3 regions of the Dermacoccus sp. PAMC28757 genome follow, and region 3 is predicted to be linked to each of the others. Evidence: riboswitches for the same ligand, from Rfam matches in the RefSeq annotation. Region 3 holds a riboswitch; each other region holds the start of a gene.
What was found. Region 3 has a riboswitch for S-adenosylmethionine ahead of H7F30_RS01915 (TauD/TfdA family dioxygenase). Riboswitches for the same ligand answer to the same signal wherever they lie in the genome.
Positions count from the first base shown of each region.

Region 1 (4,634 bases), 1.1 Mb from region 3:
CGGGCAGAAGTACCGCCTCAAGGCGATGAACTGCCCGATGCACAACGAGATCTTCCGTTCGCGCGGTCGCTCCTACCGTGAGCTGCCGCTGCGCTTCTTCGAGTTCGGCACGGTCTACCGCGACGAGAAGTCCGGCGTTCTCTCGGGCCTCACGCGCGTGCGCATGATCACCCAGGACGACTCCCACTCCTACGTGACGCCGGAGCAGGCGCCGGGCGAGATCAAGCACCTGCTCGACTTCATCCTCGGGCTGCTGCGTGACTTCGGGCTGAACGACTTCTACCTCGAGCTGTCGACGCGTGACGAGGCCGGCGACAAGAAGGACAAGTTCATCGGCACCCACGAGCAGTGGGAGGTCGCGACGCAGGTGCTCGCCGACGTCGCGAACGCCTCGGGCCTCGAGCTCGTGCCCGACCCGGGCGGCGCAGCCTTCTACGGCCCGAAGATCTCCGTGCAGGCACGTGACGCCATCGGCCGTACGTGGCAGATGTCGACGATCCAGTACGACTTCAACATGCCCGAGCGCTTCGGCCTCGAGTTCCAGGCTCAGGACGGCACGCGTCAGCAGCCGGTCATGATCCACTCGGCGAAGTTCGGTTCGATCGAGCGCTTCCTTGGTGTGCTCGTCGAGCACTACGCGGGGCAGTTCCCGGCGTGGCTCGCACCGGTTCAGGTGCTCGGGGTTCCGGTCGCGGAGGAGTACTACGACTACCTCGGCGAGGTGGGCGAGAAGCTGCGTCGGGCCGGCGTACGCGTCGAGATCGACACGAGCGACGACCGCTTCCCGAAGAAGATCCGCAACGCCTCGAAGTCGAAAGCGCCGTTCATCCTCATCGCCGGCGAGGAGGACCGCGACAACGGAGCCGTGAGCTTCCGTTACCGCGACGGCTCGCAGAAGAACGGCGTGCCGGTCGACGAGGCCGTGGCCGAGATCGCCGCGTACATCGCCTCGCGCAACAACACGTCGCCCACGGCGGCCGAGGCACCTGCCGAGGCCTGATCCACATACGACGAAGCCGCCGCCCCGATTTGGGGTGGCGGCTTCGTCGTAGTCTCCGCGGTGCGGGCGATCAGGCGGAGGCAGCCTTCGCGGCTGCGAAGCCCTTGTCGAGGTCGGCGATGATGTCGTTCGCGTTCTCGACGCCGACCGACAGGCGCACGAGGCCGGGCGTGACGCCGGCGCCGCGGCGGTCGTCGTCACTGCCCTGGCTGTGCGTCGTCGTCGCCGGGTGGATGGCGAGCGAGCGGACGTCACCGATGTTGGCCACGTGCGAGTGCAGCTCGAGGGCGTCGACGAACGCCTTGCCCGCGTCGATGCCGCCGGCGATCTCGAAGGAGAACACTGCACCGGAACCGGTGGGCAGGTAGCGGTCGGCCAGCTCCTTGTGCGGGCTGTCGTCCTTCGAGGCGTAGAAGACCTTTTCGACCTGCGCGTGCTCGCTCAGGTAAGCGACGACCTTCTTCGCGTTCTCCACGTGACGCTCGACGCGCAGCGACAGCGTCTCGAGGCCCTGGGCGATGAGGAAGGCGTTGAACGGCGACACGGCGGAGCCGAGGTCGCGCAGCAGTTCGACGCGCGCCTTGAGAATGAATGCGAGGTTCGCGCCGAGCGCCGAACCGACGCCGAGATCGCGGGCGAAGACGAGGCCGTGGTAGCTCTCGCTCGGCTCGTTGAACTGCGGGAACTTCGCCGGCTCCTTGGCGTAGTCGAACGTTCCGGCGTCGACGAGCACGCCGGCGATCGACGTGCCGTGGCCGCCGAGGTACTTCGTCGCCGAGTGGATGACGACGTCCGCGCCGTGCTCGATCGGGCGCAGCAGGTACGGCGTCGCGACGGTGTTGTCGACGAACAGCGGCAGGCCGGCGTCGTGGGCGACACCAGCGACACCCGCGACGTCGAGGACCTTCTGGTCGGGGTTGCTCAGCGTCTCGCCGAACAGCAGCTTGGTGTTCGGTCGGATGGCGTTCTTCCACGCGTCGAGGTCACCGATGTCCTCGACGAAGGTGGTCTCCACACCGAGACGCTTCAGCGTGTACTTGAGCAGGTTGTACGTACCGCCGTAGAGCGCGGCCGACGCGACGACGTGGTCGCCTGCCTGCGCGACGTTGAGGATGGCGAACGTCGTCGCGGCCTGGCCGGAGGCCAGCAGCAGCGCACCGACGCCACCCTCGAGCGCCGCGATGCGCTCCTCGACGGCCTGCGACGTCGGGTTGCCGATCCGGGTGTAGATGGGGCCGAGGTCGGACAGGCCGAAGCGGTTGGCCGCCGTCTCGGCGGAGTCGAAGACGAACGAGGTCGTCTGGTAGATCGGCAGCGCGCGCGATCCGGTGTCCCCGTCCGGCACCTGGCCGGCGTGGATCTGCTTGGTCTCGAAAGCCCAGTCCTGAGCGCTCATGACAACTCCTCGAAAGGTCGCTACCCGTGCGCGAACCTCGCACGCGGGGTGCGCCGGAAGCTCTGCTTCCGCGCTTGCCCGGGCGTATCCTACGCCGAGCCAGGTCGTCACCCGGAGCACCCCGCCGCGGTGGGAGGGTTGCCGGCCAGCAAACCGGGGTTTGACGCTGGCGCTCGTGACCTGGTCCGAGGATATCCCGGGCGGTATCGAGAGGCGGGACTCGTGTCTCACATCGTGGTTTGCCGTGCGGCGCGGGGCGTTTGCCGAAGGGTCAAGCCGTGGTTGACTGGCGCCATGACGATCACCATCGCCCGGGCCAGGCGTGACGACGCCTTCGCCTGTGCAGCGCTTCGGTTGCGCTCGGACCTCGAGGAGGGGCACCCGAATCGGGCCGGTTTCGTGACCGAGTACGCGGACGATTTCCTTTCGGCCTTCGACGAGGTACCCACGTGGATCGCCACCCGTTCCGACGGCACCGTCGTCGGCATCGTGCAGTGCGCCCTCGTCCACCGGATGCCGACGCTCGCGCGGGGCGCCAAGCCGTGGTTGTACGTCGCGTTCGTCTTCGTCGTGCCCGACGAGCGTGGCAAGGGACTTGCCGAACGCATGCTGCGCACCGTGGACGCCTGGGCGGACGCACGCGGCGTCGAGCGGATGCTGCTCAACACGCGTCCGAAGGCGCGCCCGTTGTACGAGCGTCTCGGATTCGGTGCCCCGGAGGAGCGACACATGCACCGCGACGCACCGTTCGCGGCCACGAAGGAGCAGCGATGAGCGACATCATCTGGGCCCTCGACCAGCGCGAGCGCTGCATCGCCTGCCCGTCGAAGCCGGCGGCGAACGCCGTCGTGCTCTACCTCGGTGAGGACGGCTCGCTGCCGCGCGAGAGCGTCGGATCGCTGGCCGAACGTGGCGTCATGGCCGCGGGCGTCGTGTGGGCGGGTGTGACAGCGGAACTCACCGACGACGACTGGCTCGACCTCGAGGACGCCGCAAGCGGCCTCGGCGGACTCGCGAGCGCCGTCGCCGTCGTGGGTGAAGGCGATGCCGCAGCCGTCGCACAGAAAGTGGCAGAGCGCGTGGGCGGCCTGGCCCACGCGGGCGCTGCGAGCGACGAGCGGCTCGTGGAGAAACTCGCCGAGATCGCTCCGGTCTGACCCGGCGCGCGGGTTTCCCTAGGATGGGGCGCATGGTCACGCAGAACGAGGACTTCACTCCCGAGCACGCCGAGTCCGAGCACGACTTCGCGGGGGAGCCCGACGGGTTCGGCCGACTGTGGACGCCTCACCGCATGGCCTACATCGAGGCCGACCGCCCCTCGAGGGACGCCGGCGACGGCTGTCCGTTCTGCGCGGCGCCGGGCAAGGACGACGCCGAGGGCCTCATCGTGCACCGCGGTGAGCACTGCTTCGTCGTGATGAACCTCTTCCCGTACAACCCGGGCCACCTGCTCGTGTGCCCCTACCGTCACGTGCCGCACTACATCGACCTCACGGACGCGGAGACCGAGGAGTTCACGAAGCTGACGAAGCAGGGCATTCGCGCGCTCAAGGCGGCGTCGAACCCGGCCGGATTCAACCTCGGCATGAACCAGGGCGATGTCGCGGGCGCCGGCGTGGCTGCGCACCTGCATCAGCACATCGTGCCCCGCTGGGGTGGCGACATGAACTTCATGCCGATCGTCGGCCAGACGAAGGCTCTCCCGGTGCTTCTCGAGGACAGCCGTCAGCGCATCGCGGCGTCCTGGCCAACCGACTGACGGCCTCGACCTCGCGGGGCGCGCGGCTCGTGAACGCGGGGTGAGACGTGACTCGTCCGGCGCGGCGCGCACCTCGGCTCGACGTATCGAACCGCTACAGTTGAGTCACCATGCTGAACAAGTACGCGCGCGCCTTCTTCTCCGCGATCTTCCGCCCCCTGGCGCAGCTGCTCCTGCGCCTCGGCATCAGCCCTGACGTCGTCACGATCGTCGGCACGCTCGGTGTCTCGTTCGGCGCGCTGTGGTTCTACCCGCGCGGCGAGTTCCTCGTCGGCACGCTGTTCATCACGGCCTTCGTCTTCTCCGACATGCTCGACGGCAACATGGCCCGCCTGTCGGGTCGCTCGTCGGTGTGGGGCGCCTACCTCGACTCCACGCTCGACCGCGTCGGTGACGCCGCCATCTTCGGTGGCCTCGTGCTCTACTTCGCCGGCCAGGGCGACGACTTCCTCATGGCATGCCTCGCGCTCGCCTGTCTC
Region 1 covers NZ_CP060292.1:2,391,557-2,396,190, reverse strand. Annotated here, with positions in the region: gene thrS (threonine--tRNA ligase) at 1-1,000, shown strand, start outside; gene H7F30_RS11425 (bifunctional o-acetylhomoserine/o-acetylserine sulfhydrylase) at 1,071-2,396, opposite strand; SAM riboswitch class IV at 2,462-2,577, opposite strand; gene H7F30_RS11420 (GNAT family N-acetyltransferase) at 2,691-3,170, shown strand; gene H7F30_RS11415 (hypothetical protein) at 3,167-3,553, shown strand; gene H7F30_RS11410 (HIT domain-containing protein) at 3,586-4,155, shown strand; gene pgsA (phosphatidylinositol phosphate synthase) at 4,266-4,634, shown strand, end outside.
Region 1: linked by a shared signal. The riboswitch ahead of H7F30_RS11425 (bifunctional o-acetylhomoserine/o-acetylserine sulfhydrylase) and the one ahead of H7F30_RS01915 (TauD/TfdA family dioxygenase) in region 3 are both predicted to bind S-adenosylmethionine.

Region 2 (4,634 bases), 1.0 Mb from region 3:
CCGAACGTTGCGGCGAGCGTCAGCGGGAAGATCATCGACGCGGTACCGATCGTCGAGCCGGTGACCTTCAGCGTCAGCGGACCGAGCGCGGCCGCGAAGATGATGAACGGGATCGGCCGGATGATATTGACGAGCACGTTGAGGATCGTGTGAACCGTCGGGTTGGCCATGATGCCGCCGCGGCGCGTCGTGTTGAGCAGCACGCCGAGCACGAGCCCGAACAGACCGCCGAGGATGATGGTGGCGCTGACCATGAGGAGGGTCTGCCCGACCGACTCCCACAGCACGGGGCGCAGTGCGCTCCAGTCCGTGTCCGCAGTGATGACCTTCATGCCGTGGCCTCCTCGAGTTCGTGGACGGTGGCGACCTGGGCGAGGTCGGTCAGCACCTGCGTGACGGTGACGTCGTCACCGCGCAGGGCCAGGGTCAACGTCGTGAGGTTCGCTTCCTTGAGGGGCGTGAGGCCACCGTGGACGATCTCCGGTTCGACACCGCGGGCGCCGGTGGAGGCGAGAACCCTTCCGAATCCAGCGGAGTCGTGGACGGTTGCCGTGACGAGGCGTCCGCTCACCCTCTCGCGCAGCCGCGCGATCTCGCGGGCGTCGGGCACGTTGCGCAGCGTCGCGTCGACGAGCCGCCGCGTGGCTGACGATGTCGGTGCGCCGAGCACCTGCTCGGTCGGCCCGGACTCGACGAGGCGGCCGTGTTCGAGGACCACGACGTCGTCGGCCAGTTCACGCACGACGTCCATCTCGTGCGTGATGACGACGATCGTCACGCCGAGCTCATCGTTGACGCGGCGCAGGAGGGCCAGGACGTCCTTCGTCGTGTCGGGGTCGAGGGCGGAGGTCGACTCGTCGGCGAGCAGGATCTCCGGGTTCGTGGCGAGGGCGCGGGCGATGCCGACGCGCTGCTTCTGGCCGCCGGACAGCTCGTCAGGATAGGCCCAGGCCTTCTCCGTCAGACCGACGAAGTGGAGCAGTTCGGTGACTCGCGCCTCCTGCTTGTCCTTGTCCCAACCGGCGACCTCGAGCGGATAGGCGACGTTGGCGTACACCGTGCGCGAGCGGATGAGATTGAACTGCTGGAACACCATGCCGATGCGGGCCCGCAGAGCTCGGATCTGCTTTGCTCCCAGACCCGCCAGATCGACGCCGTCGATCTCGACGGAGCCGGTCGTCGGGGTCTCGAGCGCGTTGATGAGCCGCACGAGGGTGCTCTTGCCTGCACCGGAGAACCCGATGACGGCGAGGACGCGGCCGGTAGCGACGTCGAGGTCGATCTCCTGCAGCGCGGTGACGTTCTTCTTGCCGCGCACGAAGGTCTTGCTCACGCCGCGCAGCCGGACCGCCGGCGCGTTCTCGGGTCGGGCCGGGGGAGTGGGGGTCACTTCTTGGCCTTGATCTGCGACTCGATGCGGGTGAGGATGCCGCGCACGTCCGCGACGGAACGCTTCACCTCGTACTGGGTTCCCTTGGTGCGCTTGGAGATGAGGTCCTGCACCGACTTCTCGTGGTACGCCTGGACGAACTTCGCGTACGTCGGGTTGTCGGCGTCCTTCTTGCGGGCCACGATGACGTTGATGTACGGCTCCGAGGACTTCGCCTTGGGGTCGTCCTTGAACAGCGCCTTGCTCGGGTCGAGGTTCGCGTCGGCGGCGAAGTTGTTGTTGACCACGGCGCCCTCGACGGAGGGCAGGGCGGCTGCGGTCTGGGCAGCGTCGACGGGCGTGACGCCGACCTTCGACTTCGCGGCGTCGATCTCGGCGGGCGTCGACAGGGAGTTGCCCCCGCCCTTGAGCGTGAGCAGACCGGCGCTCTGCAGGAGCAGGAGGGCGCGTGCCTGGTTCGTCGCGTCATTCGGGATGGCGACCTTGCCGCCGTCGGCGAACTCGTTCACCGTGGTGTGCTTCTTCGAGTACAGCGACAGCGGCACGATGTAGGTGGAGCCGACCGGCGTCAGGGTGTCGTTCTTCGCGGCGTTGTAGTCGGCGAGGAACTGCAGGTGCTGGAACTGGTTGACGTCGACCTGGCCCTGGGAGAGCGCCGGGTTGGCCTGCGTGTAGTCGGTGAAGTTGACCGGCTGGATGTCGAGGCCGTACTTCTCCTTGCCGACCTTGACCAGTTCGGTCCAGTACGGGTCGGACGCTTCGGTGGTACCGACGGTGATCTTCGTCAGCTTCTCGTCGTCGCTACCCGTGAAGGCCTTGATGCCGAAGCCTGCGGCGAGCGCGACGACGAGGACGCCTGCGCCGATGGCCGCGTACTTGGGGCCGTTGCTCTTCGGCTTCTCGGGCAGGGCCTGGACGGCCGGGCTGGCTCCGGGGGTGGTGGAGTTGGTGTTCTCGGACATGGTGATGCCTTCCTCGAAGGGGCGTGCGAGGCGCCGGTGGGGTGGGCGGCGACGACCGCCCGACGATGGGTGCGGTCAGTGCTTGGGGCGCGCGAACGCGGCGTCGTGCGTGTGCGGTCGCGCGGTGGGGGCCTGGGTGGGGCGATGCGTGTGCTGCATGTGATCTCCCGGGATCGGGCGCACCGGTACGAAGCCCTCGAAAGGGATGTGTTCCTGGTGCGGAACGTGCTTGCCGCGCGGTTGACGCGGCCGGGTCATCACCTGGAGCACCCCGCCACGTTCGTGAGGGTTGCCGTCCGACCAGCCAGGGCTTTGCATCGGATCTCTTGACCGGCATTACATTAGAGGCGCCGCGAGAAGCCCGTCAAATCAAGTGATCTGGGCCACTCTGCGTCACCGCTGGGCCGAGTTTCCTGCGGTTGGGTAGTCGCCGCCTCGACCCAACGGCAGGAAAGTCTGCCCAGTGGAGAGATGCGCTGATGCCGTGCTCTCCCCGTGGGCTGGAGTCACTAGGGGCGGAGCGTGGACTCCACGGGGTCGAGGTACCCCCCGAGCTCGCGCTTATTTGCTCGGCGGAAGCACGTCGGTCTGCGCGGGGAGGTCGGCCACGCCGACCGGGCACGTCACGCCCTTGTAGCCGTGATTGCAGTACCCGCCTGGATTTTTCGCGAGGTACTGCTGGTGGTAGCCCTCGGCCGGCCAGAACTTTCCGGCTTCGTCGGCGGGCTTCATCTCCGTCGTGATGGCGCCGCGGCCCGCGTCGGTCAGCGCACCCCGGAACGCTTCTGCGGTGCGACGCGTAGCGGTCTCCTGCTCGGGCGTCGTCCAGTAGACCGCAGAGCGGTACTGCGTGCCGATGTCATTGCCCTGACGGTTGGCCGTCGTCGGGTCATGGTTCTCCCAGAACGCCTTGAGCAGCTGGGCCGGGGAGACCTTCTCCGGGTCGTACGCGATCTGGACGGCCTCGGTGTGGCCCGTCGTGCCCGTGCAGACGTCCTCGTACGAGGGGTTCTCACGGTCGCCACCCATGTAGCCGACGGCCGTCGAGACGACCCCCGGGATCTGCCAGAAGATGCGCTCCGCACCCCAGAAACATCCCATCGCGACGTACAGCGTCTCGGTCTTGTCCGGCCACCCGCCGAGCAGTGGCGTGCCGAGAACGTCGTGCACGGCAGCGACGTCGACCGGGGCGGAATCCTGACGGGTGAACCACATGGGGCGTTCCTTTCACTGGGGTCGCTGTGTTCAACGCAGGCGTGTCCGAGAGGATTCCGAACTCGCGGAGCAACCGCGTGAACGGCGCGCGTCAGTCGACGAGCGGCGGCACTTCGAGTGGGATGGGGCGCAGTAGCCTCGCGCGGATCTCGACCATCGTCTGCGCGTGCGTGTCGAGCGCGACGTCCTCGGAAAGCGTTGGCACCCAAGGCGGCACGGCCCGCTTGTGGCCGTTGTTGTCAAGGCCGACAAGCACCATCGTGCACTCGGTTGTGAGGTTCAGTTCGCCCGTGCGCGGGTTGCCCGAGCGCACTCGCGCCGGTGTGGATGAGCCACGCCTGCACCTCGACGAGGTCGCGGACGTGCAACGGCTGGTGGAAGCGCACACCGCCCGCGTACACGGCCACCGCCGAACCCTGGTTCCAGCGCTCCGCGACGAGGGTTGCCGCCTCGTCGATCCACTCCATGACGACGCCGCCGTGCACGTTGCCGCCCCAGTTGACGGTGGTCGGTGCCGCGAGGAAGCGCAGCGTCTCGCGACACGACTCCGTCGCGTCCCGTGTAACTCTGCTTCACCATGTCGGCTTCGATGCGGGTGCGCACGTCGGTGAGGGTGACGGCGCGCTCCTGCTGGTCGCGTTCCCACTCGTCCTGCGGCGTGAACGCCGGGACAGGTGCGGGCTTCCGGTCGTCGTCGACCGCGACGAAGATGAGCAGGCACTGTGTGTTGACGCGCAGCTCGCCCTGACGCGGGTCGCCGGACGAAACGGTCGCGACGATGTGCATCGACGTGCGTCCGGTGTGGACGACACGCGACTGCACCTCGACGATGTGGCCCACCTCGACGGGGCGGGTGAAGCGCACATTGCCGACGTAGGCCGTGACGCAGTAGTGCCCGCTCCACGCCGCGGCACAGGCGTACGCGGACTTGTCGATCCACTCGAGCATCCGGCCGGCACCGACGCGCCCGCGCACGTCGGCATCCATCGGTGCGGCCATGAAACGCAGGGTGATGTGGCGTCGGTTCCGGGCCTGCCGTCGATCGTAGGGCCGGTACCGCCGGAAAT
Region 2 covers NZ_CP060292.1:1,436,010-1,440,643, forward strand. Annotated here, with positions in the region: gene H7F30_RS06930 (methionine ABC transporter permease) at 1-332, opposite strand, end outside; gene H7F30_RS06935 (methionine ABC transporter ATP-binding protein) at 329-1,390, opposite strand; gene H7F30_RS06940 (MetQ/NlpA family ABC transporter substrate-binding protein) at 1,387-2,352, opposite strand; SAM riboswitch class IV at 2,573-2,684, opposite strand; gene msrA (peptide-methionine (S)-S-oxide reductase MsrA) at 2,914-3,567, opposite strand; gene H7F30_RS15120 (hypothetical protein) at 3,659-3,826, opposite strand; gene H7F30_RS15125 (hotdog domain-containing protein) at 3,807-4,034, opposite strand; partial or broken gene H7F30_RS15130 (acyl-CoA thioesterase) at 4,288-4,634, opposite strand, start outside.
Region 2: linked by a shared signal. The riboswitch ahead of H7F30_RS06940 (MetQ/NlpA family ABC transporter substrate-binding protein) and the one ahead of H7F30_RS01915 (TauD/TfdA family dioxygenase) in region 3 are both predicted to bind S-adenosylmethionine.

Region 3 (4,634 bases):
AACGGGCTGCCGCACGAATCCGTCCTCGAGATGGATGTGTTCACGGGGGAGGGCACGATCGTCACGGCGACGCCGACGAACGAGCACGCCGACCTCTTCCGGGCCTTCCCGAACAGCTACGGCAGCCTCGGCTATGCGACGCGCCTGCGCATCGAGCTCGCGCCGATCGGCGACCTCGTCGAGACGCGCAACGTCCGCTTCGATTCCGCCCGGGCGATGACGGAGGCGATCGAGCGCATCGTCGCGGACGAGGTGTGGGAGGGCGAGCGCGTCGACGGCCTCGACGGCATGATCGTCTCGCCGGACGAGTGCTACCTCGTCCTCGCGAACTTCTTCCCCGACGTTCGCCGTCACCCGAGCGATTACACCGGTCAGCGCATCTTCTACCGCAGCATCGAAGAGCTGGACCGCGACACCCTCACGGCGCACGACTACATCTGGCGCTGGGACACGGACTGGTTCTGGTGCTCCAACGCGTTCGGTGTGCAGAACCCGACGGTCCGCCGGCTGTGGCCGAGCAAGTACCGCCGCAGCGACGTATTCCACCGCATTGTCGGCTTCGAGAACCGCTACGGCGTGGCCGCGAAGATCGACTCGATGCGCGGCGAGCTACCGCGTGAGCGCGTCGTCCAGGACGTCGAGGTGCCGCTCGAGGAACTCGTGAACTTCATGCCGTGGTTCGACGAGCACGTCGGCATGACGCCGGTGTGGGTCTGCCCGCTGCGTTTGCGGGGCGATCAGGCGTGGCCGCTGTACCGGCTCGAGCCGAATCGCACGTACGTCAACGTCGGGTTCTGGGGCACGGTGGCCATCGAGCCCGGCCGCGCGGACGGCGACGTCAACCGCGACATCGAGGCCGTGCTGCCCACGATGGGCGGTCACAAGTCGCTGTACTCCGACGTCTACTACGACGCACAGACCTTCGAAGACCTCTACGGCGCAGCCGAATACCGCCGTATGAAGTCGATGTACGACCCCTCGGGCCGACTGCCCGAATTCGCAGACAAGGTAAGGACCCACGCATGACCACGCCGACCGGCGCACCCCTCGTTCAGCAGGCCGTCACCGCGGTGCTCGAGGAGCCGCTGCCGATGCGCCTCACCGCGTACGACGGCACCGACGTCGGGCCGAAGGACGCTGCGATCCAGCTGCGGATCGAGAACGAGGAGGGGCTGCGCTACCTCCTCACAGCGCCCGGCGACCTGGGGCTCGCTCGCGCGTACCTCACGGGCACGCTGACGGGGACGGGCTTTTCCGAGGGCGACCCGTACGAGGTGTTCAGCCTCATCAAGCGCGATCTGCGTGTGAAGGATCTGGGCAAGCGTGACGCGGCGTCGGTGCTCGCGCCGATCGTCAAGGCGCTGGGGACGAAGGCGCTCAAGCACCCGCCGTTGCCGGAGATCGAGAGCCAGCCGCGCTGGAAGCGTCACCTCGCGAAGGTGAACCCGATGTCGCGGGCGGCCGATTCGATCAGCTACCACTACGACGTCTCGAACGCGTTCTACGAGAAGGTGCTCGGCCCGTCGATGGCGTACACGTGTGCCGTTTACGACGCGGCGACGGATTCGCTGGAGGAGGCGCAGGAGCGCAAGTTCGCGCTCGTGGCGGACAAGCTCGACCTGCAGCCGGGCGAGCGGTTGCTCGACGTCGGCTGCGGCTGGGGCGGCATGGCGATCCACGCCGCGCGCGAGCGCGGCGTGAGCGTGCTCGGGGTGACGCTGAGCCGCGAGCAGGCGGAGTGGGGTCAGCGCGCGGTGCGCGAGGCGGGCCTTGAGCACCTCGTCGAGATTCGCCACAGCGACTACCGCGACGTGACGGAGACGGGATTCGACAAGGTGAGCTCGATCGGCCTGACGGAGCACATCGGCGTGAAGAACTACCACGACTACTTCACGTTCCTGCACTCGAAGCTGCGTGACGGCGGGCGCCTGCTCAACCACTGCATCACGCGTCGTGACGACACGGCGTCGGCGCGGCCGGAGCCGTTCACGGATCGCTACGTGTTCCCCGACGGCGAACTGGCCTCCCCGGGGCGCCTCATCGCGGAGTGCCACGACGCCGGGTTCGAGGTGCAGCACGACGAGAACCTGCGCCTGTCGTACGCGCACACGCTCGCCGCGTGGTGCCGCAACCTCGAGGCGAACTGGGAGTTCTGCGTCGGCGAGGCCGGCCTGCCGACGGCGCGCGTGTGGGGCATCTACATGGCCGGTTCGCGCCTCGCGTTCGAGGAGGGCTGGCTGCACCTGCACCAGGTGCTCGCGACGAAGACGACGGAGAACGGCGACAACGGCGGCTACCCCCTCGGCTCGCACTGGCGGGCCTGAGCCCGCTCCGCATCGACGAACGTAACGCGGCGCCTGCCTCTGTGAAGAGGCAGGCGCTGCGTCGTTGAGCGGTGCGGGGCGGGAGCGATTCCCGCAGCGCGGGACGGACTCTCAGCACTCAAGCCATAGCGTGGGCAGTCCACCCCCTTCGCTCTCGCAGTTCTGGCTTCGTGCTGCCGTGATGGTTCGCGGAGGGTGGCGCACACCGACTTTGAGGGGGAACCGAGACGCCGGTGGCGCGGCGCTCACCCAACATCGGGGAGGGGCGGGTTCGCCATGTGGACGGCGCTCGAACCATAACTTTCCATTTGGCAGTGGGTGCGTCTACGTTATGGGTAGGTCACGAGTTCCGGCGACAAGTCTCGGCTGGCCGGACGGCAACCCTCCGCTGCGGTGGGGTGCCCCGAGTAACGACCTGGCGCGTCGCCGCCCGGCGTCTGCGCAAGCGCAACGAACAAAGAGGTTGTCATGACACTTCTCGCCACCCACGCTCCCGCCACGACGCCCGGACTGCGCATCGAGCGCCTCGGCCCGGCCCTGGGCGCCGTCATCCACGGCATCGACCTGGCGTCCATCGACGAGATCGCGGCCTTCGACATCCGCCGCGCCCTGCTCGCCCACAAGGTGCTCTTCTTCCGCGATCAGCACGGCTTCGACGACGACGCCCAGGTACGCCTCGGCAACCTCCTCGGCGACCTGACGCCCGGCCACCCCGTCGCCGGCAACCACGAGCGCAGCGAGATCTATAACATCGACTCGAGCGACCCCGAGTTCTCCTTCTCCGACGTCTGGCACACCGACGTCACCTTCATGAAGCGGCCGCCGTCCATCAGCATCCTCCGCGCCGTGACGCTCCCGCCCTACGGCGGCGACACGTCCTGGGCCGACAGCCAGGCCGCCTACGACTCCCTCTCCGCACCCTTCAAGGCGCTCGCCGACCAGCTGCTCGCCGTCCACGACGGCAACCGCGAGTGGGGCGCCTTCCTCAAGAAGAACGGCGGCCACGAGTGGGAGGGCGAGATCGTCACCGAACTGCCCGCCGTCGAACACCCCGTCGTCCGCGTCCACCCCGAGACCGGCCGCCGCGGCCTGTTCGTCAACCCCGGCTTCACCTCCCACGTCAGTGGCGTCTCCGACGCCGAGTCGCGCGCCATCCTCGACGCCCTCTACGCCCACCTCACGCAGCCCGAGCACACGATCCGTCACCGCTGGGCGCCCGGCGACGTCGGCATCTGGGACAACCGCGCCACCTCCCACTACGCCAACCGCGACTACACGAACACCCGCGTCATGCACCGCGTCACCGTGCGCGGCGACGAGCCCCGCGGCGTCGACGGCCTGCGCGCCCGCTAAGCGCCCCGAAAACTGATCGACGCTCCACCGTCGGGGGTGATGAGATGACCGACATGATCGAACTCATCGCCCCCGACGCCGCGCGCTACGACGACTGGTCGGCCATGCTGCGCGAGTTCCGCGACGCCACCACCGACTCGCGCGACGACCACTGGGTGTGCGCGGGCGGCATGGACGGATCGGGCTTCTTCGCGGGCACCGACGTCGACATCACCCCCGACGGCTTCGCCGCCTACGTCGAAGACTGCGCCCGCCAGGGCAACACGATGTGGCCGCCGCACACCGGGCTCGTCCACTGCTCCTACTTCTGGATCGTCGACGACGGCGACCTCGTCGGCCACCTCGCCCTGCGTCACGCGCTCAACGAGTTCCTCTACGAACTCGGCGGCCACATCGGCTACTCCGTGCGGCCGGCCGCTCGCGGACGCGGCATCGCGAAGGAGGCTCTGAAGCTCGGGCTCGCCGAAGCCGCCGCGCTCGACATCGCCCCCGTGCTCGTCTGCTGCGCGCAGACGAACGGCGCCTCGCGCGCCGTCATCGAGGCCTGCGGCGGGCAGCTCGAGGACGTTCGTGAAGACAGCCGTCGCTACTGGTTCGGCGACGGACCGCGCCCCACCGGCCCCACTGCGTGACGTTCGTCCAAATTCGTGATGAAGGCGTGACCTGCGCGTGCGTTGTCAAAGCCCTGTGACCTACCCGACACCGCATAACGTGGCCCTGCTCACACTCACACGAAAAGGGAGGTCTCCGTGCCCGCGTCGAGCACCAAAACCCCCGAGCGCGACGGGAACACGCCCCCGGTCGCGGTCGACCTACCCCGCCAGATCACGGGACGTCAGAAGATCGTCATCGCCGTCGCGGCCGTCATCGCCGCCATCGGTTGGACGATGGTTGCGTTCGTCCGCGGCGAGCACGTCAACTCGATCTGGTTCGTCATGGCTGCCGTCGGCAGCTACG
Region 3 covers NZ_CP060292.1:400,051-404,684, reverse strand. Annotated here, with positions in the region: gene H7F30_RS01925 (FAD-binding oxidoreductase) at 1-1,026, shown strand, start outside; gene H7F30_RS01920 (cyclopropane-fatty-acyl-phospholipid synthase family protein) at 1,023-2,324, shown strand; SAM riboswitch class IV at 2,663-2,778, shown strand; gene H7F30_RS01915 (TauD/TfdA family dioxygenase) at 2,793-3,677, shown strand; gene H7F30_RS01910 (GNAT family N-acetyltransferase) at 3,722-4,309, shown strand; gene H7F30_RS01905 (carbon starvation CstA family protein) at 4,427-4,634, shown strand, end outside.